Linked DNA regions of Posidoniimonas corsicana. The main gene of each other region encodes a partner of the protein of the gene in region 2 in a complex. Links are inferred from orthologs where the notes say so. Each region holds a gene or a part of one and is shown on either strand. Other genes may lie near its edges. The genes, in order: carA and carB.

What was found.
Region 1: the proteins of carB (region 2) and carA are in contact, whole or in part, in a solved structure (PDB 1KEE), measured with the Escherichia coli proteins. The link is inferred for Posidoniimonas corsicana from one-to-one orthologs.

The regions. Positions count from the first base shown.
Region 1 is NZ_SIHJ01000001.1:3,914,686-3,925,151, forward strand. Bases 1,077-4,039 are described here. They hold carA (glutamine-hydrolyzing carbamoyl-phosphate synthase small subunit), read right to left. Parts: upstream 3,141-4,039; coding sequence 2,013-3,140; downstream 1,077-2,012. Other genes in these bases: KOR34_RS15080 (formylglycine-generating enzyme family protein), read right to left, coding at 1,077-1,182; KOR34_RS15085 (hypothetical protein), read right to left, coding at 1,253-1,780; KOR34_RS15095 (NAD(P)/FAD-dependent oxidoreductase), read right to left, coding at 3,206-4,039. Outside these bases: more of KOR34_RS15080, read right to left, coding at 1-1,076; more of KOR34_RS15095, read right to left, coding at 4,040-4,252; acs (acetate--CoA ligase), read left to right, coding at 4,493-6,448; aroE (shikimate dehydrogenase), read left to right, coding at 6,465-7,316; argF (ornithine carbamoyltransferase), read right to left, coding at 7,336-8,253; KOR34_RS15115 (aspartate aminotransferase family protein), read right to left, coding at 8,328-9,524; KOR34_RS15120 (GxxExxY protein), read right to left, coding at 9,595-9,990; argB (acetylglutamate kinase), read right to left, coding at 10,055-10,466. UniProt on the Escherichia coli protein: Small subunit of the glutamine-dependent carbamoyl phosphate synthetase (CPSase).
Region 2 is NZ_SIHJ01000001.1:3,751,432-3,762,761, forward strand. What follows is about bases 3,018-6,844. They hold carB (carbamoyl-phosphate synthase large subunit), read right to left. Parts: upstream 6,515-6,844; coding sequence 3,218-6,514; downstream 3,018-3,217. Other genes in these bases: KOR34_RS14410 (hypothetical protein), read right to left, coding at 3,018-3,168; KOR34_RS14420 (sigma-70 family RNA polymerase sigma factor), read right to left, coding at 6,651-6,844. Also shown: KOR34_RS14395 (YceI family protein), read right to left, coding at 1-347; flotillin-like protein FloA, read left to right, coding at 524-1,513; KOR34_RS14405 (hypothetical protein), read right to left, coding at 1,523-2,239; more of KOR34_RS14410, read right to left, coding at 2,380-3,017; more of KOR34_RS14420, read right to left, coding at 6,845-9,842; KOR34_RS14425 (hypothetical protein), read right to left, coding at 9,955-10,242; argH (argininosuccinate lyase), read left to right, coding at 10,548-11,330. UniProt on the Escherichia coli protein: Large subunit of the glutamine-dependent carbamoyl phosphate synthetase (CPSase).

The DNA.
Region 1 (10,466 bases), 160 kb from region 2 along the record:
GCCGATGTTCGGCCGCCGCGAGAGCGGGTGCTCGGCGCTCTGGAAGTGGCAGGTGGCCTGGTTCTCGAAGTACGTGTTGTAAGCGCCGCCCCGGATGGTCCGCAGCGCGGACGGGAACTTGACCGACTGGGGAGTGGTCTCGTCGAGGGTGGAGCTGGTCCACTCCCACACGTTGCCCACCATCTGCTCGAGGCCGCCCACGGTGGCGCCGTCCGGGTAGACGTCGACGGCGACCGGCTTGCCGTGCCCGGCCGACCACAGGTTGGCCTTGCGGGTGTCGAACGATTCGCCCCACGGGTAGCGCCGCTGGGCCACGCGGCCCGGGGCCGACTCGACCGGCCAGGCGCAGCTCTTGGTCCACTCGGCGTCGTTCGGCAGCCGCTTGCCCACCCAGCGGGCGTAGGCGACCGCCTCGTACCAGCTGACGCCCACCACCGGCAGGTCCTCTTCCCCCGGCGTGTGGTGGCCGTCTCGCCAAAACCGGGGCGAGGTGACGCCGGTCTGGTCCACAAAGTCGAACAGCGCCGGCAGCGCCTCCTCCGGCCAGAACTCGAGGGCCTCGTAGCCGCCGGCGTCGACGAAGCATTGGAAGTCGGCGTTGGTGACCGTGTAGCGGTCCAGGTAGCAGGGCTCCACGCGGGCCACGGCCTCGGAGCCCGCCTCGAGCAGGTTGGCGGTCGCCTCGTGGCCGAGCGTTTCACGCTCGGCGGCCACCCCCACCAGCACCGAGCCGGCCGGAGTGAGCGCCATCGCCTCGTCCAGGGCGCGGATCGCCCGCACGTACTGCTCGCGGTCGATCTGGCTGGCGGTCTCGGGGCGCAAGAGCAGCGCGTACCGCCGGTCGGCCAGCATCTCGTCGATGAGGTCGCCCTCGCTGGTGCTCGGCTTCCGCGGCCGCGGCGCCCGGGGCGGCGTGTCCTGCTGCTGCGGACCGCCGGCGCCCTGCCGCGGGCCGGCCCAGTCGTCACCGCCGGCAACCGGACCAAAGCGGCCGCTCCGCTTTATCAGGTTGCGGGCGACCATGCACGCGCCGACGGCGCCGGCGCCGGCCAACACCGGCTGCCCGAACGCCAGGCCGATCAGCAGCAGCGCGACTCCGGCGGCGCCGATGGTCAGCTCGCTGTCGAGCCACTCGCTCCAGCGGAGGCACGCCCTCAGCGGGGTAAGGATGGCTGCTGTCACGGGTTCGCCTCGGTTCAGGGAATTGGTCTTCAAGGTGAGGTGCCTAGGTGTGTCGGGGCGCGGCGGCCGGCTAGCGGTGGCCGCGCTCGGCGCGTTGCTGCCGCAGCTTGCTGAACTGGGCGACTACCGACCCCAGCACGGGGTCGCCAGACACGGCCGGGCCGGGCCCGGCGGCGGCCGGCGCGTCGGCCGGGGCCGCGGACTGCTGCTCCAGCAGCTTCGCGACCCGCTCCAGCTCGCCGCTCCAGTGCTGCTTCTCGCGGGCCAGCTCGGCGCGGGCCTCCTCGAGCTGCCGCTGCAGGTCCTGCTGCCCCTGGCGGGCCTGCTCGGCCTCTTCGCTGAGCCTGGCGTTCTCGCTCTTGAGCTGATCGGCGGACTGGTCGGCCTGGCCGTTGGCGTCCGCCAGCTCCTTCAGGCGGGCCCGCTGCTCATCCAGCTGCTCCTGCTCGTCCGCCAGCCGCCGCTGCCAGGCGTCGAGCTGTCGTTGGAACGCGTCGAGCGCGTCGAACGATTCCTGCAGGTCGGCCTCGTACCGCTGCCGTTGATCGGACCACTCGGTCAGGCACGCAAAGGTTGGTTCTAGCGCAGCGGTTGCCATCGGGTAGGCGCCCATTGTTGGGTTGGAGAAGAATGCCCGGCGCGCTGGTGCGCACGCCTAGAAAAGGTGGCTGCCCTAGCGACAGACTCTGCCCGTTGTGAGTCTGTACGCTCTGCCATCTGAAACGTAGGTCACGTTCCGGGGGCAGGCAAACGAAAAGCCCGCGGGCGGGCGCAGCGGCCCGCAAGTCAGGCCCGACTGGGGGGCCAAGCCGCGTCGCCTGAGGCGGCGGCTAGTTCTGGACCATCTGCCAGAAGCGGTCGAACAGGTAGTGACTGTCGTGCGGCCCGGCCGAGGCCTCCGGGTGGAACTGCACGCTGAACGCCGGGGCCGAGCGGTGCTGCACGCCCTCGATGGTGCGGTCGTTGAGGCTCACGTGCGTGACCTCCAGGTCGGAGGGCAGCGAGTCGGCGTCGACCGCGAAGCCGTGGTTCTGCGAGGTGATCTCCACCTTGCCGGTACCAAGGTCCTGCACCGGCTGGTTGGCGCCGCGGTGTCCGAACTTCATCTTGAACGTCTTGGCGCCGCACGCCAGCGACAGCAGCTGGTGGCCCAGGCAGATGCCGAAGATCGGCTTCTTGCCGAGCAGGCCTTGGATGGTCTTCACGGCGTAAGCGACCGGCTCGGGGTCGCCGGGGCCGTTGGACAGGAACACGCCGTCCGGGTTGATGGCCAGCACGTCGTCGGCGGTGGCGGAGCCCGGCAGGATGGTGACCCGGCAGCCCATGTTCACCAGGTGCCGAGGGATGTTCCACTTCATGCCGAAGTCGAGCGCGGCGATGTGCGGCGCCGAATCATCCTGCGGACCGTGCTGCAGACCGTCCAGGCGGGTCCACGTGCTCAGCGGCTGGCTCCAGGCGGCGGCCTGCTCGGGCGCGACCTCCTGCACCAGGTCACGGCCCACCAGGCCGGGCGAGGCCTTGGCCTTGGCGACCAGGCTGGCGTCGTCCAGGTCGGTGGTCGACAGCACGCCCCGCATGGCGCCCTGCGAGCGGATCAGCCGCACCAGCGCGCGGGTGTCGATCGACTCGATCGCCACGATGTTGTGCGAACGCAGGTACTCGCTCAGGCTCTCCTCGCAGCGGAAGTTGCTCTGGATGCGGCTGTGCTCGCGGACCACGAAGCCGCGAAGGTGCGGCTTGGAGCTCTCGACATCTTCCTCGTTGACCCCGTAGTTGCCGATCTGCGGGTACGTCATCGTGACGATCTGCCCGCAGTAGCTGGGGTCGGTGAGGATCTCCTGGTACCCGGTCATCGAGGTGTTGAAGCAGACCTCGCCGTCGACCTCGCCCTCGGCGCCGATCGACACGCCCGTGAACACCGTGCCGTCTTCCAGAGCGAGCTTTGCAGGCTGAGACATACGTTAAGACCGTTGGGTTGCGAGGCCCCGCTCGGGCGGGGCAGGGGACGCTGCTGGTTACTTGCTTACAGACCCTGGGCGGCCAGCCAGCGTTCGGCGTCGAGCGCCGCCATGCAGCCGGTGCCCGCCGCGGTGATCGCCTGGCGGTAGTAGTCGTCCGCGACGTCGCCGGCGGCGAACACGCCCTCGACGCTCGTGTTGGTGCGGAACGGCACGGTCCACCTGAGGTACTTCTTGTCGTTCATCTCGACCTTGCCCTCGAGAAACCGCGTGTTGGGCGTGTGGCCGATCGCGACAAACATGCCGCCGGCGTCCAGCTGGCGGGTCGAGTCGTCGACCGTGCTCTTGAGGGTCACGCCGGTCACGCCGTCGCCGTCGGTGCCCAGCACCTCGCCGACCTCGCTGTTCCACTCGATCTGGATCTTGGGGTTTTTCTCCGCCCGCTCGGCCATGATCTTCGAGGCGCGGAGCGTGTCGCGGCGGTGGACCAGGTGCACGGTGCTGGCGTACTTGGACAGGTAGTCGGCCTCCTCGACCGCCGAGTCGCCGCCGCCCACCACCACCAGCGGCTTGTTGCGGAAACGCGGCAGCGCCCCGTCGCAGACCGCACAGGCGCTGACGCCGCGGTTCTTGTACATCTCTTCTGAGTCCAGGCCGAGGTAGTTGGCCCGGGCGCCGGTGGCGATGATCACGCTGTGGGCCTCGACGGTTTCGCCCTGGCTGCTGGTGAGCTTGAACGGGCGCCCGCTGAAGTCGACGTCGACGATGTCGTCCGTGATGACCTTCGTGCCGAAGTTGGTCGCCTGCTGACGCATCAGGTGCATCAGCTCGGGGCCCGACACGCCCTCCTTCTTGTGCATGTCGGCCAGGTAGTGGTGCTCCTCGGACAGCGACGTCTTGAAGTACGCGCTGAGGTCACCCGCAGGGAAGCCCGGGAAGTTCTCCACCTCGGTGGTCAGGGCCAGCTGGCCCAGCGGCATGGTGCCGCTCAGGCGGTTCTCCTCGGTCACGGCCCCCTCGAAGACCACCGGGCTCAGGTTGGCGCGGGCGGCGTAGATGGCCGCGGTCCAGCCGGCGGGTCCGCTTCCAACAATAACGACGTGTTCAGGCACAGGTGGGGGCTTCCGTGTGGGGGGAGGGGGTCGGCGGGGGCAATCGATTTTCGTGATTATAGCGCCGCCCGGCGGGACCGTAAACTCGCCGCAGCGGGCTCCCAAGGGAATCCACGCGGCGCGTTGCCGGAGCGTGAAAAACGTGCGCAACCGCCGTTCACGCTCGTTTGACACGCGCATTTTGCTCCGCCACAATCGCCAATCTCTAGTCACGCTCTCTTTTTCTACGCGGAGCCCTCGATGGCAGACCCCCACGGTCAGATCGACAATGTGATGCATGAGTCGCGGCTCTTCCCGCCGCCGGCAGAGTTCAGCAAGCAGTCGCGGATCCCCTCCCGCGAGGCGTACGATCAGCTGTGGGAGCGGGCGGCCGCCGACCCGACCAAGTTCTGGGCCGACCTGGCCAAGGAGGAGCTGCACTGGTTCGAGCCGTTCCACACCGCGCTGGAGTGGAACGAGCCGTTCGCCGAGTGGTTTGTCGGCGGCAAGACCAACGCCTGCTACAACTGTGTCGACAAGCACGTCGCGGAGGGCCGCGGCGACCGCGCCGCGATCATCTGGGAGGGCGAGCCGGGCGACCAGCGGACGCTGACCTACGCCGAGCTGCTGGAGCAGGTCTGCCGGTTCGCCAACGCGATGAAGTCGCTCGGGATCGAGAAGGGGGACCGGGTCTCGATCTACATGCCGATGACCCCGGAGCTGGCGATCGCCATGCTGGCGTGCGCCCGCATCGGCGCCGTGCACTCGGTGATCTTCGCCGGGTTCAGCTCCGAGGCGATCGCCGAACGCAACAACGACGCCGGCGCCAAGGCCGTGATCACGGCCGACGCCGCCTGGCGACGCGGCAAGGCGTTGCCCCTGAAGCACACCGTCGACAAGGCCCTGGAGAAGAGCCCCACGGTCGAGCACTGCATCGTGCTGGACCGCGTCAACGAGGCGGTCGAGTGGACCCACGGCCGCGACCACTGGTGGCACGAGCTGGTCAAGGCGGCCTCGCCCGAGTGCCCGGCCGAGCCGATGGACAGCGAGGCGCCGCTGTTCATCCTCTACACCAGCGGCTCGACCGGCAAGCCGAAGGGCATCAAGCACACCACCGCCGGCTACAACCTGTTCGCCAAGAAGACGTTCGAGTGGGTGTTCGACCACCGCGAGGGGGACGTCTACTGGTGCACGGCCGACTGCGGCTGGATCACCGGGCACAGCTACGTGGTCTACGGGCCGTTCTCCGCGGGCGCGACCTGCCTGATGTACGAGGGCGCGCCCAACCACCCGGCCGAGGACCGCTTCTGGGACATGGTCGAGCGCCACAAGGTGACGCTGTTCTACACCGCCCCGACCGCCATCCGGGCCATCATCAAGTGGGGCAACGAGCACGTCGAGAAGCACGACCTCAGCTCGCTGCGGCTGCTGGGCACCGTCGGCGAGGGCATCAACCCGCAGGCGTGGATGTGGTACCACGAGACAATCGGCAATGAGGAGTGCCCGATCGTCGACACGTGGTGGCAGACCGAAACGGGCGGCATCATGATGTCGCCCCTGCCGGGCGCCATCGCCACGAAGCCGGGCAGCTGCTGCGTGCCGCTGCCAGGCGTGCTGCCCAAGATCGTCGACGAGAACGGCGCCGAGGTCGGGGTCGACCAGGGCGGGTGGCTCACCATCTCGCACCCCTGGCCCGGCATGCTCCGGGGCATCTGGGGCGACGACGAACGCTACAAGGAGGTCTACTGGTCCAAGACGCCCGGACTGTACCTGGCCGGCGACAACGCCCGCCGCGACGCCGATGGCTACTACTGGATCATGGGCCGTATCGACGACGTGCTGAACGTCTCGGGTCACCGGCTGTCGACCATCGAGATCGAGAGCGCGCTGGTCTCGCACCCCGAGGTGGCCGAGGCGGCGGCGGTCGGGCGGCCGCACGAACTCAAGGGCGAGGCCGTGGCCGTGTTTGTCACGCTTAAGAAGGCCCTGCCGAGCGACGAGCTCCGCGAAGCGCTCAAGCAGCACGTCCGCAAGGAGATCGGCGCCCTCGCCCAGCCGGACGACATCCGCTTCACCAACGCGCTACCGAAGACCCGCAGCGGCAAGATCATGCGCCGGCTGCTGAAGGACATCGCCGCCGGCAAAGAGACCGTCGGCGACACCACCACGCTGGAGGACTACAGCGTGATCGCCAGCCTGCGTGACGACGAGGACTAAAGAACCCGCACGCCCCATGCAGGAACTCAACTTCAAGCAGGAGCTGACCGGCTGCTTCGGCCAGCCGATCGCCGAGAACCCGAGCCAGGCGATGGTCGAAGCCGCCTACCGGCATCACGGCCTCGACTGGCGTTACCTGACCATCGAGGTCGGCGCCGCCGGCCTGGCGGACGCGGTCCGCGGCGCCCGGGCGATGGGCTTCCGCGGGTTCAACTGCACGATCCCCCACAAGGTCGCGGTGATCGAACACCTGGACGGGCTGGCCGAGTCCGCATCGGTCATCCAGGCGGTCAACTGCGTGGTGCGTGACGGCGACCGGCTGATCGGCGAGAACACCGACGGCAAGGGCTTCCTCAGCTCGCTGGGCCGGATCGAGAGCCCGGCCGGCAAGCGGGTGGTGGTGTTCGGAGCGGGCGGCGCCGCCCGCGCAATCTGCGTGGAGCTCGCGCTGGCGGGAGCGGCGCGGGTGACGATCGTCAACCGCACGGTCGCCAAGGCGGAAGTGATCGCCAAGACCATCCGCGAGAACACCGCGGCGGACGCGGTCGCAACCGAGTGGCAGGGCGACTACCGCCTGCCGCCGGAGACGGACATCGTCGTCAACTCCACGTCGATCGGCCTGTTCCCGGATGTCGACGCCCGGCTGGCGATCGACTTCGATACGCTGACCCCCTCGATGGTGGTGGCCGACGTCATCATCAACCCGCCGCGCACGCACCTGATCAACACCGCCGAGCAGCGGGGCTGCCGCGTGATCGACGGGCTGGGGATGCTCGTCGAGCAGGGCGTAGTGGGGATCCAACTCTGGTCGGGCGTCGAGGCCGACCCCGGCGTGATGCGGCGGGAGCTCGAGGCGATCTTTGGCTGACGCCGCACCGCCGCGGGCCCTAAGCCGGCTCGCCTAGCAGCCAAGCCAACACGCCCTTCTGCGCGTGCAGCCGGTTGGCGGCCTGCTCGACCACCAGGCTCTGCGGCGAGTCCATCACCTCGTCGGTGACCTCCTGCCCCCGCTTGGCGGGCAGGCAGTGCAGGAAGATCGCGTCGGACGGCGCCGCGCCCATCAGCTTCGCGTTCACCTGGTAGTCGGCGAAGTCGCGTTTGCGCTGCTCCTCCTCGGCCTCCTGCCCCATGCTGGCCCACACGTCGGTGTAGATGGCGGCGCACCCGTCGACGGCCTCGCGGGGGTCGGTCGTCTCGGTGATTGCGGCGTCGGGGCAGTCGGCCCGCAGCTGGTCGACGAACTCCCTGGCGAGCTCGTAGCCCGTGGGGGTCGCGATGGCGAACTCGGCGCCGGTCTTCGCGCAGCCCACCGCCAGGCTCCGCGCCACGTTGTTGCCGTCGCCCACCCAGGTGATCTTCTTGCCCTTGAGTCCGCCGAACCGCTCGCGGACGGTCAGCAGGTCGGCCAGCGCCTGGCAGGGGTGGTCGAGGTCGGTCAGGCCGTTCACCACCGGGCAGGTCGAGTGCGCGGCGACGTCCTCCACCGTGCTGTGGCTCTTCGCCCGCACAACGATCACGTCGACCATGGCGCTGAGCACGCGGGTGAAGTCTTCGATGCTCTCGCGTTTGCCGAACCCGGCGTCGGCCCCCAGCATCATGCTGCCGCCGCCCAGGTGGGTCATGCAGGACTCGAAGCTGACGCGGGTCCGCAGCGACTGCTTCTCGAACAGCAGCGCCATCATCCGGCCGGGGAACAGCGGCTCGCGGACCCCCCTGACGAACTTCGACTTCAGGTCCGCGGCGATGGCGAGGATCGCCTCGATCTCGCTGCTCGACAGATCACTCAGGGCAACCAGGTGTCGCATGTTGGGCTCTCGGCTACTGGTTCTCGGCTGTCGGCCAAATCAGCCCACCCGGGAGGGGTGGGGCAGGCGAAGCGTCACAGCTCAAGATTCTCGATCACGTTGACAAGGATGTCGCACCCTTCCTGGACCTCGGCGTCGGTGAGGGTCATGGCCGGCAGCAGCCGGATGACCGTGCCCTGGGTGCAGTTGATGAGCAGGCCGCGTTCCATGCACTGCTGCACGACCTGGGACCCGTCGACCGACAGCTCCAGGCCGATCATCAGGCCGCACGCCCGCAGCTCCTCGACGTACGGCAGCTTGTCGACCAGCGGCTGCAGGCGGGCGGCGAAGGCGTCGCTGATCTGACTGGCGCGGCCCAGCAGGTTTTCTTCCTCGATGGTCTCGATCGTGGCGATGCCGGCCGCCGCAGCGATGGGGTTGCCGCCGAACGTCGACGCGTGCATGCCGGGCCGCAGGCTGGGGGCGATCTCGGCCGTGGTCAGCAGGGCGCCGCCGGCGACCCCGCCGCACAGGCTCTTGGCCAACGTGATCACGTCCGGCGTAACGCCCCCGTCCCCCAGTGACGCGTGCTGGTAGGCGAACCACTCGCCGGTGCGGCCGCAGCCGGCCTGCACCTCGTCGAACGCCAGCACCAGGCCGTTCTCGTCGGCGATCTCCCGCAGGCCCTGCAGGAAGCCCTCGGGCGGGATCCGCACGCCGCCCTCGCCCTGGATCGGCTCGATCAAGATGCCGGCGGTCTCGTCGTCGACCAGTTCGCGGACGGCGTCGAGGTCGCCGAACGGGGCGTAGGTGAAGCCGGCCATCAGCGGGCCCAGGCCCTCGTGGTACTTGGGCTGCGCGGTCGCCGTGACGGCGCCGATGGTGCGGCCGTGGAAGCCGCCCTGGAAGGTGATGATCTTGTACCGCTCGGCCGGCGTGTGCAGGCGGATCAGCTTGATGGCCGCCTCGTTGGCCTCGGCGCCGGAGTTACAGAAGAACGCCTTGCCGCCGAAGCTCCGCTCGCTGAGCATCTTCGCCCAGCGGCCCTGGGCCTCGGTGTACCAGGTGTTGGGCACGTGGATCAGCTTGGCGACCTGGTCCTGAACCGCCTTCACGACCTTCGGCGGGCAGTGCCCCAGGAGGTTGCACCCCCAACCGGGGAACAAGTCCAGGTAGGCGCGGCCCTGATCGTCCCACACGCGGCTCCCCTCGCCACGCTCCAAACAGACCGGGTACCGGCCGTAGTTGGGGATGACCGCCTCGTCGAAGAGGGCGGCGGTTTGCTCGGACATCGATTGGGTAGTAGCGGTCATTGTCGGATTGCCTCACGCAGAGACGCAAAGGCGCAGAGGAAACTGGGGGTTAGTTCTCAGGTAAGTTGTTCGCAATTCTTGAAATGCCGTCTTTCATCAATTCCGTATTGAAGTTCAGGAGCAAACCGAGAGGCTTCTTCATGAGCTTCAAGTAGGTGAGGAGCTGCTTCTTATGGACCCCGGTGATCGCTTCGGTGGACTTGATCTCGACAATCACGGAGTCTTCAACGATCAGATCGAGCCGATATCCCTCGTCAAACCTGATCCCGCGAAACTCGATGGGAACGGGAACCTGCCGCCGCACTTCGAGTCCGCGCTGCTTGAGTTCATGGGCAAGAACTACCTCGTACACCGACTCAAGCAGCCCCGGCCCGACCTCACGATGTACTACTAGCGCCGCGTCAACGATTTCTCCGCTAATTCCATTGAGTCGATCAGCATGCACCGCTCAAACCCTGGATCTCGAGCCGCTAGCTGTCCTCTGCGTCTCCGCGACTCTGCGTGAGACCCTAAACTGCCGCCGCCGGTTCGCCGATTATTTCGGTCCCCACGCCCGTGTTCGTGTAGACCTCCAGCAGCAGCGAGTGCCGCAGGCGGCCGTCGATGATGTGGATCTTGCGGACGCCCTTCTCCAGGGTGGCCAGGCAGGCCTCGACCTTGGGGATCATGCCGCTGGCGATCACGCCGCTGGAGATCAGCTCGCGGGCCTTCTGGGCGTTGAGCGTGTGGATCAGCGAGTCGGGGTCGTCCTTGTCCTGGCGGACGCCGTTCACGTCGCTCAGGAAGACCAGCTTCTCGGCGCCCACCGCCTGGGCGACCGCCATGGCGGCCGTGTCGGCGTTGACGTTGTACTTGTTCCCGGCTTCGTCGACGCACATCGATGGGATCACCGGCACCTGGCCGGCGTAGCACAGGTTGTCG
Region 2 (11,330 bases):
TCGCGCGTCACGCCCTGCGTCTGGCCCGCGAAGGTGATCTCCGGGAACTTCGCTGCGTCGAAGAAGTCGGCGTTCATGAGGTGCTTGTCACGCGCCTCGTTGCCGGTGCTGATGCTGGCGACCTTCACCGCCAACTCGAACCGGCTGCCCTCGGGGTTGGCCGGGTCAAGCGTGACCCTGCCGGACGCCTCCTTGAACATGCCGTAGGTGAAGCTGTACCCCAGGTGACCGACGCTGAACACCACCGAGGTGTGCGCGCCGTCCACCACGTACTGGGCGGGCGCGGCCTGCGCCTGGTTGGAGGCCAACAGCGCGAGGGCGACAAGCAGCGGAAACGGGCGGGGCATAGCGGTGCTCCTGGTGGGGGATCGCTTGCGGTTGGGGGGCGGCGGCCCTGCGGTTACGCCCGACGAATCCCCGTTGGTGCGGCAAGAACGTGGGGCGCTCGTCGAATCTATTCCCAACGGGCCTAATCGACTATTATCAGAATGCGAGCGGATTGCCTACTCCCCAGGACGACCAGATGACCTCTCCCATCCTCCTGCAGCTCGACGGCCTGAGCGGCCTGATGCCGATCATCGTCACCTTCATGGTGATCGTGCTCTTGATCGGCGGCGCCATCTTCATCTTCAGCTACGGAAAGCTGTGGCTGCAGGCGTGGTCGTCAAACGTGTGGATGAACCCGTTCGACCTGGTGTTCATGAGCCTCCGCCAGGTGCACGCGCGGACTATTGTCGACGGCCGGATCATGGCCACGCAGGCCGGCGTGGGCAACGACCCCAACACCGGCATCACCACCCGCCGCCTCGAGGCGCACTACCTGGCGGGCGGCAACGTGCCGCGGGTGATTAACGCGTTGATCGCCGCACACCGCGCCGACATCGACCTCGACTTCGACCGCGCCGCGGCGATCGACTTGGCCGGCCGCGACGTGCTGGACGCCGTGAAGACGAGCGTCTACCCGAAGGTGATCGACTGCCCCGACCCGGAGAAGTCGCCCAAGACCACGCTCAGCGCGGTCGCGAAGAGCGGCGTCGAGCTTAAGATCCGGGCCCGGGTGACCGTCCGCACCAACCTGAAGCAGCTGATCGGCGGCGCCACCGAAGAAACAATCGTCGCCCGCGTCGGCGAGGGAATCATCACCGCCATCGGCTCGGCCGAAGACCACCAGGCGGTGATGGAGAACCCGGACCGCATCTCCAAGGCGGTGCTGGAGCGCGGGCTCGACGCGCACACCGCGTTCGAGATCGTGTCGATCGACATCGCCGACATCGACATCGGAGAGAACATCGGCGCCCGGCTGCAGGCGGACCAGGCGGAGGCCGACACACGCAAGGCCCAGGCCTACGCCGAGAAGCGCCGCGCGGACGCCATCGCGCGCGAGCAGGAGATGAAGGCGGACGTGGCCGCCAACCGGGCCGGCGTGCTGCTGGCCCAGGCCGAGGTGCCGATGGCCATGGCCGAGGCGTTCCGCAAGGGCACGCTCGAAACCTCCCAGAACGGCTCGTCCTAGACCGCTATGCTACTGGCGCCGCAGGGCGTAGTCGAAGGCGGACTTGATGGACATCTCGGTGTCCGGGTCGGGGTCGGTGAGCAGACGCCACGAGCCGTCGATGTACTCCAGCTCAAAGTCCCGGACCGACTCGCCTTCGCGGGTCTTCATGGGCGAGCCGCTGGTGAGCGGTGACGAGAGCCCGCCGGTCGACGCCTCGCCGGACTGCATCGGGTCGCCACCCTCCATCGCGGCGGCGTCGTCAACGGGCTCGTCAGTCCGCTGCTGATCATTGCTGCTGGACGACTCGTTGTCACGGTTGAAGGTGAACATGGTGACCGTGTACCGCCGCGTGATGGTGATCGTGCCGCGGTAGCTGTCACCCTCGTTGACCGGCGGGTGCAGCTGGTGCTCGACGGTCTGCGTCGACTCGGTGTTGGCGCCGCCGGTGGGGCCGGGGTCGCGGGCCGTGCCTGCGCCTGCGGTGCCCACGAGGCGGTTCACGTCCTCGAAGATGTGCTCAAACTTCACCTCCGCCTCGGGGCGTGGCGAGGTCGCGGGCGTGGGGGGCGCGGGGGTTTCTGGCTCGCAGCCAATCACCAGCAGCGGGACGCAGCCGAGCAGGCCGAGCGCCGCCGCCACGGCCGGCGCCTTGGTCCGGCGGGTCGGGGCAGAGGGGGGAAGCGACAGCATCGTCATTGCTAGCGACGGCCTCGTAATAAGCTGGTTGAGAACGGCGATGGTCACCGTCGGGGCCTCGGCCGCGTCGGTTCTTTCAGGATAGCATTTGCCCCCGGCCCGGGCCAACCGACGTCGCGCGGCCCGCAGCGCAACCGGACTAATCCCCCCAGCCGGGCTATCCCCACGCGATCGCCGTAGCGCGGTGGTCAGTTCGCCGCCGCGGTCGGCTCCGGCCCGTAGTAGAGAACCGCAAATGCCACGGCCAGCACCGCCAGGTAGATGTACACGTTCGCCACGCCGACCCAGTGCGTCCAGTGACGCTGGGCGCCCCTCCGGCGGTCGCTCCACACTCCCAGCGTCACGAACGCGATCGCGATCAGCTGGGGCACGATCGCCGCCAGGTAGGCGGCGACCACGGCGTCTTGGTAGGCAGCGCCCACGCGGCTGTAAAAGTACGACCGCAGCATGTATCCCACAATCGGCTCGGCCGCCATCCAGAGGAACGTGACACGCCACGCCGCGAACTTCGATGTGCGGGCCAGGCCCAGGCTGACGGCGAACAACGCGACGCCGCGCAGCAGCACGTAGAGTTCAAATGCGGTCGCCATCCGCCAGCCGTCGAACGCCACTCCCGCCCACAACGCGATGTGCAGCGCGACAGACAGCGAGGACAACAGCAGCAGCCCGTGCCCCGGCTGCCACACGGCGACGCCGGAGCGGCGGGCCGACAGCACTACACAAAGCGCCGACATCTCGGCAGACGCGGGCAAGAACCAGAGCAGGTTCAGCACCCCGCCCGAGTCGTCCAGAGCCGGCGAGTTGCGGATCGCGGAGAACACCACCGCGAACAACGCCGAGGCGACCGCCATCCACAGCAGCAGGTGGTGCACGCGTAGCGGCGGCAGCGAGTCGCCCCCGCCATTCCCGAGCGGCACCCTGGCGTCGAACGGCGGTGGTTCGTCGATGGGCTGGTGGTGTCCCGCGTCTTCCGCCATGCGTGACCCCGGCTGGTAGGTGGGCAGGATCGCGGTTTGCGGACCGAGCCTACAGCCCGAACCGCTCCTGCAGGCTCTCGACCTGGATCTCTTCTACGCGGAGCGCCTCCATGGCCCGGGTCGCGGCCTCGCACGCCTCGAGCGTGGTCAGGCACGGCACGCCGGCCGCCACCGCGGCGGCGCGGATGCGGCCCTCGTCGGTGCGGGCGCCCTTGCCGACCGGGGTGTTCATCACCAGCGCCACGTTCTCGTCGGCCAGGTAGTCCAACAGGTTGGGGTGGCCCTGCTGGATCTTCTTCACCTCGCCGCACTCGACGCCCGCCTCCCGCAGCACCTTGCCGGTGCCCGGCGTGCAAAGGATCGAGAAGCCCAGTGCGGCCAGCCGCCGGGCGAGCCCGACCGCCGCCGGCTTGTCCCGCGGCGCCACGCTCAGGAAGATGTTCCCCGACTCCGGCAGCACGGTGCCGGCCGCCAGCTGGCTCTTGGCGAACGCCAGGCTGAACCGCGGGCTGATGCCCATCACCTCGCCGGTGCTGCGCATCTCGGGGCCCAGCACGATGTCCACGCCCTTGAACTTGTTGAACGGGAAGACGGCCTCCTTCACCGACACGTGCGCCGGGATCGGGTCCTTGGTGACGCCCTGCTCCACGAGCGACACGCCCGCCATCACCTTCGCGGCGACCTTTGCCGCCGGCAGGCCGGTCGCCTTTGACACGAACGGCACGGTGCGGCTGGCGCGGGGGTTCACCTCGATCACGTACAGCACCGGACGCGACTCGCCGCCCTGCTCGCCCTCCCAACGCACCGCGTACTGCACGTTCATCAGGCCCTTGACGTCCAGCTCCTTGGCCAGGGCCACGGTCGCCTCGCGGATCTCCTGCAGAACGGGGCCGGGCAGGCTGTAGGCGGGGATCGAGCAGGCCGAGTCGCCCGAGTGCACGCCCGCCTCCTCGATGTGCTCCATGATGCCCGGCACGACAACGGTCTGGCCGTCGCCGATGGCGTCGACGTCCACCTCGGTGGCGCCCTCCAGGAACTTGTCGATCAGCACCGGCTGCCCCTGGGCGGCGATGAACGCCGCGGCCACAAACCGCTCGAGCTGCGCGTTGTCGTAGCAGATCTCCATCGCGCGGCCGCCCAGCACAAAGCTCGGGCGGACCAGCACCGGGAAGCCGATCTCGCCGGCGATGCGGCGGGCCTCGTCCATCGTACGGGCGATGCCGTTGGGCGGCTGCCGCAGGCCGAGCCGCTCGAGCAGCGCGGCGAACTTCTCGCGGTCCTCGGCGTCCTCGATCGCGTCGACGCTGGTGCCGATGATCGGCACGCCCGCCTCCTGCAGCGCGCGGGCCAGGTTGAGCGGGGTCTGGCCGCCGAACTGCACGATCACCCCGTCCGGCTGCACGCGGTCGCAGATGTTCAGCACGTCCTCGACCGTCAGCGGCTCAAAGAACAGCAGGTCAGACGTGTCGTAGTCGGTGCTGACGGTCTCCGGGTTGGAGTTAACCATGATCGACTCGATGCCGAGCTCACGCAGCGCGAAGCTGGCGTGGCAGCAGCAGTAGTCGAACTCGATGCCCTGGCCAATGCGGTTGGGCCCGCCGCCCAGGATCATGATCCGCTTCTTGTCGCCGTCGGGCTTGGGCGGGGTCTCGTCCTCGTCCTCGTAGGTCGAGTAGAAGTAGGGGGTGTAGGCCTCGAACTCGGCGGCGCAGGTGTCGACCGACTTGAACGCGGTCTGGATGCCCCGCTTGATACGCTCGGCCCGCACCTCCAGCTCGCCGCGGCCGAAGATGGCCGAGAGCTGACGGTCGGAGAACCCAAACCGCTTCGCGGTGCGGAGCTGGGCGTCGGTGATCGATTCCCATGTGAACCCGTCCTCGGCCAGGGCCCGCAGCTCGTCCTCGGTCTCGACGATCTCGTGCAGGTTGTCGAGGAACCAGGGGTCGATGCCGGTGATCTCGAACACCTCGGCCGCCGACAGGCCCAGCTTGAACGCGTAGCGGACGTGCCAGATGCGGTCGGGGCCGGCCGAGGCGAGCTGCGCGCGGATCTCTTCCTCGTCGGGCCGCTGGTCGCCCGGCTCGCCGTTGGGTCCGTACCACAGGTCGTTCTTGTCGCAGCCGAAGCCGAACGCGCCGACCTCCAGCCCGCGGAGCGCCTTCTGGAAGCTCTCCTTAAACGTGCTGCCGATGGCCATGGTCTCGCCGACGCTCTTCATCTGCGTGGTGAGCTTGTCGTCGGCGTCGGGGAACTTCTCGAACGCAAACCGCGGGATCTTAGTCACCACGTAGTCGATCGACGGCTCGAAGCACGCGGTGGTCTCGCGCGTGATGTCGTTGGGCAGCTCGTGCAGGCGGTAGCCCACGGCCAGCTTGGCGGCGATCTTGGCGATCGGGAAGCCGGTCGCCTTGCTGGCCAGCGCGCTGGAGCGGCTGACGCGGGGGTTCATCTCGATGACGATCATCCGCCCGTCGGCCGGGTTGATCGCGAACTGGATGTTGGAGCCGCCGGTCTCGACTCCGATCTCGCGGATCACCGCCAGCGACGCGTCGCGCATCCGCTGGTACTCCTTGTCGGTGAGCGTCTGGGCCGGGGCGACGGTGATCGAGTCGCCGGTATGGATCCCCATCGCGTCAAAATTCTCGATCGAGCAGATGATCACGACGTTGTCGTCCGCGTCGCGCATCACCTCCATCTCGTACTCTTTCCAGCCGAGGATCGACTCCTCGATCAGCACCTCGGTGGTCGGCGACAGGTCCAGGCCGTGCCGCACCATCTGGTCGAACTCTTGGCGGTTGTAGGCGATGCCGCCGCCGGAGCCGCCCATGGTAAAGCTGGGCCGGATAATCGCCGGCAGGCTGATGTGCTCAATCCACTCGCGGGCCGCTTCGAGCGTCTGGACCGTCTTGCCCTTGCAGACGCCCAGGCCGAGTTTGTCCATCGCGGCCTTGAACCGCTCACGGTTCTCCGCCTTGTCGATCACGTCCGCGTTGGCGGCGATCATCTCGACGCCGTACTTCTCCAGCACCCCGTGCTTGTCGAGGTCCATCGCCAGGTTGAGCGCGGTCTGGCCGCCGAGCGTGGGCAGCAGCGCGTCGGGACGCTCCTTGGCGATCACCTTCTCCACCACCTGCCAGGTCAGCGGCTCGATGTACGTCCGGTCTGCCGTGGCCGGGTCGGTCATGATGGTGGCCGGGTTCGAGTTGACCAGCACCACCTCGTAGCCCTCTTCGCGGAGGGCCTTGCACGCCTGGGTGCCGGAGTAGTCAAACTCGCAGGCCTGGCCGATCACAATCGGGCCGCTGCCGAGGAGCAGAATCTTGTGGATATCGTCGCGTCGAGGCACGTCGGGGCGGGGGGAAGGCGGTCGTGCGGCGGGGGGAGGCGGGGCGACGCAGCCCGACCTTGTCCTGCCGGAGCGGGTAAAATCGCTCCAAGGTAGCACGCCGGTAGCCGGCCCGACAACCGGCTGAATCCCGCGGTCAGGAGTTGTCCGATTCGTCGCCCGCGGCCGGTGCGGGATTCTCCGCCCCGGCCCCACGCCCCTGCTCGTTTTTCCGCTGCTCTTTCAGCATCTCGGCCTGCCGCTGGAGCTCCTTCCGTTGTTGGTCGAGTTGCTCCCGCACCCGCGCGACCTCCTGCATCGCCTGTTGGGCCTGCTGCATCGCTATGGCGCGCTGCTTCGCGGCCTCTTCCCGCGCTTGCTGGACCTGCTGCTTGGCGGCCTCGACCTGCTCGCGGAGCTGATCGCGTTGCTCGGTGAGCTGGGTGGCCTGCTCCCGGAGTTGCGAGAGCTGCTGGCGGTTGTCCCGCGGTTTATAGAGAACTTGCATCGCTTCCTCGACACTCGGCACGGCCGCGTCGAGCTCTTCGTCAGTGCGTCCTTGTACGCAGCGAAGCAGGATCAGTGTGGAACCTGGCGCCCGGCCCGGACCGAGCTCGCGGAGTTCGAACAACTGGCCGCGCACTTCGACCTGACTCGCGGGGCCCCCCGAGCCACGCAGGGTTGCGGCAAGGGCGTCAGATTCTCGTCCGGGATCCACCACCGCCATGAGGCCTGTCGCTTCGCCTGCCAAGCCATCTTTCTTCGCAGCACGGACGAGCCTTAGGTGCGGTCGCGGCCGCGGGTCGCCCGGAAACAACACCGGCATGTGCGCACCAACGCTGAGATCCGCGATAACGGCCCACCCCATCGGGTCGATCGCTGACGGCTCGTGCTCTGCATTCCAGCTCCCCTGCTTCATCGTCGACTCGGGGCCATACTGTGAACCGCCTGACGTCTGCAATCTCTGCTGCAGCTCCTCAATCACCCTGCCCTGCACCTCGAGCCGCCGCCGCATGGCGTCGAGCTGATCGTTGACGCCCGGCGAAGCCGATACGAGCGGGCTGGCGAGTCCGCTCGCTGAATCGCTATCGGAGAACTTCTTCACCGATTCGAAGCGTGGGTCGTGCTCCTGCAGCAACTGCGTCGCCTCAGCGACGGTGCGGCCCGTGAGTGGGATGGCCTTGTCGATGCCCGGCAGATTCAGATTGCCTTCCGCGTCGGTGACCGCCACTTGTTGCTCATGCACTTCACGGGGAACCCTCTGGCGTTCACCCTCGGGCGACATGCGTTCTTCGAACACCGTGTGTGAGCGGCTGATCACGATCCGATCGCCCGGCTCGACGGTGTCACGGCTCGACTCAGCCGAGGGCGACATAGCCGCCACCGGAGGCGTCGGGGGCCCTGGCGGCAACGCCGCGTCTGGGGGCACAGGAGCAGTCGGAGGGAACGGCGCAGTGATGTTGAGCGACGGCGATGGCGGTGGGGTTGGGGCGCCGCCATTGGCTGCGGAACGCTGCAACTGCTCGGCGTGCTTCTGCAGCATCGCCATCTCTCGCTGCAGCTCTAACGCCCTGGCCTGGGCCTGCATTGCCTCGGCCTGCATCACCGGAGCTCGAGAGCGCTCGTTGCGACGCGCTGCCGATTCCTCCCCTCCACCTTCCGCGCGGCGTAACTGGACGCCGGCCTCCTGCTGCGCCGCAACGAGCGCCTGCTTCGCCCGGGCGAGCTGCTCGGCGGCGTCGAACATCTCGTCGACGGACGCCGGCGTGCCTTCCTCCATCGCCATCTGCAAGTGCAAGAACCGCGTGCGTTTCAGTGCTCCGTCGACGGCGGCCTGCAACTGACGCACCGCCTCGTCCCGCTCGCCGCGGAGCAGGTGCAGCTCGGCCAGCGCCGACGCGTACCGGCTCTCGGCGGCGGCCAGCGGCGTGGCGTTGATCGTCCCCTGCTCGTGCCGCATCCGGATCATTTGAACCAAACGTCGATACGCGTCGACTAGCTCTTGCTGCGGTTCGGCTCTTGCCGGGTCCGGCTTCGCGTCGACCAGATCGAGCTGCACGTGTTCGACCTCTACTTCCACGGGCAACTCGATCGCATTGTCTGTAGCTTTCTGTTTGTCGGCATCCGTCGACCGTTCGCTGAGTTCGGCCGCGACCAGATCAAACCGCTTGTCGAGCGTCCCTTCAGCCCGGTGCTTCTTCGACGCAAACAGGCTGAGGAAGTCTTGGCCAGGCGAGGCGGCCTCCAGCTTGTCAATCAACCTCCGGCGAGGATCGGCCGGGTCGCCGAACCCGGTTGCGACCAGCCAATCCGCCTCCTCGCGGGTGAGCCTGGGTCCGTGCGGGTCCTTCATCAGCCCCTCGACAAGCATCGCCTGATTGAGGGGATTGGCGACCTCGGGTTGGCTGTTGGGCACGCCACGGTCGGCGGCGATCGAGATGGCGATAGCGCCTGCTTCCTCGGACTGCGCCGGAGTGGAGTCGAGCGTCAGCGGAGGACCAGACGCGAGCGTCGATGCGGCGCGGGGCGACGCACTTGTCGTGGCGAGCACGGCGGCCATGGTTAGGACAACGGCGACAATGGCCGGCTTGGCGTAGGCGGCGATGAGCATCGTGTGGACTCCGCTGGCGGTGAGTTGTTGAACGACCGGAGAGAACGCCGCGGCGGCGCCGCCCGAGTTGATCACGGGGGCTACCGGCGCGGCCTCAGTCGGCCGGCCGCCGGCCACCACGCCCATCGCGACCGACAGCGACACGCCCCGCCGCACCAACCGGGAGCGGAGCTGACGCTTGCCCCGCACCAGGCAGCCCTGCACGCCGGCCACGGTGGTGTCGAGCTGGTCGGCGATCTGGCTGCGGCTCAGGCCCTCCAGGTACCGCAGCACCAGCGGCACTTGGTACTTGTCCGGCAACGCCCGCAGCTCTTCCATCAGGGCCGCGGCGAGCTGCCGCCGCTCGATGTCGGGGAACGCGGGCTCGGGCTGCGGGGGCTCGGCGTCGAGCGGCTCCTCGCGGCGACGCAGCCTCGTGCGGCGGACGTCGCACGCCGCGCGGAGCGCCACGCGGTACAGCCAACCGGCGGCCGAGTCGTTGGCGCGGATGCTGTCGGCGCGACGCAGCAGGATCAGGAAGGTCGCCTGGAAGGCGTCCTGCGCGTCCTGCTCGCGGTGCAGCACGTTGCGGCAGACGCCCCACACCATCGACGCGTGTCGGTCGAGGATCTGGGCCAGGGCTTCCCGGTCGCCGGACCGGCGGAACCGCATCAGCAGCTCTCCGTCGGTCGGGGCGATGGCCTCGCCGCCGCGGTGGGCGCGGGCCGAGCTCAGCAGGCGTTTGGCGGTGGTCGGCATCGGGCACTCCAGGGGCGTCGAAGCAAGTCGGCTTGCTGCCGCTACCTGTATTGAGGCCGATTATGCCCTGGGCGAACCCCGAAAAGTGAAGAAAAACTCCCCGCCGCGCCCGCTAGCGCCGCCGGCGGTCCGCCATCCGCTCGAGGAAGTCGGTCGGCTTGCTGGCCTTGATGACGGTCTCAATCTCGTCGGCCGTCATGCCGCGGTCCAGCATCTCGCGCTTAAGGTCGTTCTCCATCCGGCTGCGGTGCAGCGACGACGCCATGCCGGCGCAGATGCTGAACACCGTGATCAGCAGCGCTGTCAGGCAGCCGATCGCGATAATGACCAGCACGAAGAACTGGTCCGAGTTGATGTTCATCGACGGGTACGAGGCGTCTTGAGCCAGTAGGAGTAGCATTGCGGTCGCCTTGCGGCTGGCTGGGAGGTTGGGGCCGGGAAAAGCGTCGACCGGCGTATTGTCCAGGAATTCGCACGCGGTGGGCAGATCTTTGCCGGCCAGTGGAAGAAATAGCGCAATCGCTTCGCGGCGAGTGCGGTGGGGCACGAACGCTTATGCGGAATGTGCCTGTTAATTAGGCTTCGGCTGCCCGCCGCTCGTTGACTTACTCACGTAAGCCGTTTACCGTAAACGAGTTGACGCGTCACGCGACGCTGCCCACCAGATTGCCGCCCGCCCGCCACCCTCGCTGCCCACTGCCTGCCGTGTCCGATAAGCCCTGGGGCGGAGTTTTCGAGTCCGCCACCGACGAACGCGTTGAGGAGTTCACCGAGAGCGTGAGCTTCGACCGCCGGCTCTACGAGCACGACATCCGCGGCTCCATCGCCCACGCACGGATGCTGGCGGAGGTAGGCGTCCTGACGGCGGACGAGCGGAAGCAGATCGTGTCGGGACTGACCGCCATCGGCGACGCGATCGCCGCCGGCAAGTTCCCCTTCAAGCGGGAGCTGGAAGATGTCCACATGAACATCGAGCGGGCGCTGGTCGAGCGGATCGGCGACATCGGCCGCAAGCTCCACACCGGCCGCAGCCGCAACGACCAGGTCAGCACCGACTTCCGGCTGTGGGTCCGCGACGAGATCGACGCCATCGACCGCCGCCTGAAGGGCCTGCAGCACGCGTTCCTCACCCGCACGGAAAAGGACAGCGGCGTCATCCTGCCGGGCTACACCCACCTGCAGCGGGCCCAGCCCGTGCTGGCCAATCACTACTGGCTGGCCTACTGCGAGAAGTTCGACCGCGACCGCCAGCGGCTGGCCGACTGCCGCAAGCGGGTCAACCAGCTGCCGCTGGGCACCGCCGCGATGGCCGGCACCACCGTGCCGATCAACCGCGAGCTGGTGGCCAAGGAGCTGGCGTTCGAGGGGCTGGTGGCCAACAGCCTCGACTCGTCCAGCGACCGCGACTTCGCCATTGAGTTCGCGTTCTGCCTGTCGATGATCGCCACCCACCTGAGCGGCTGGGCGGAGGAGTGGATCCTGTGGGCA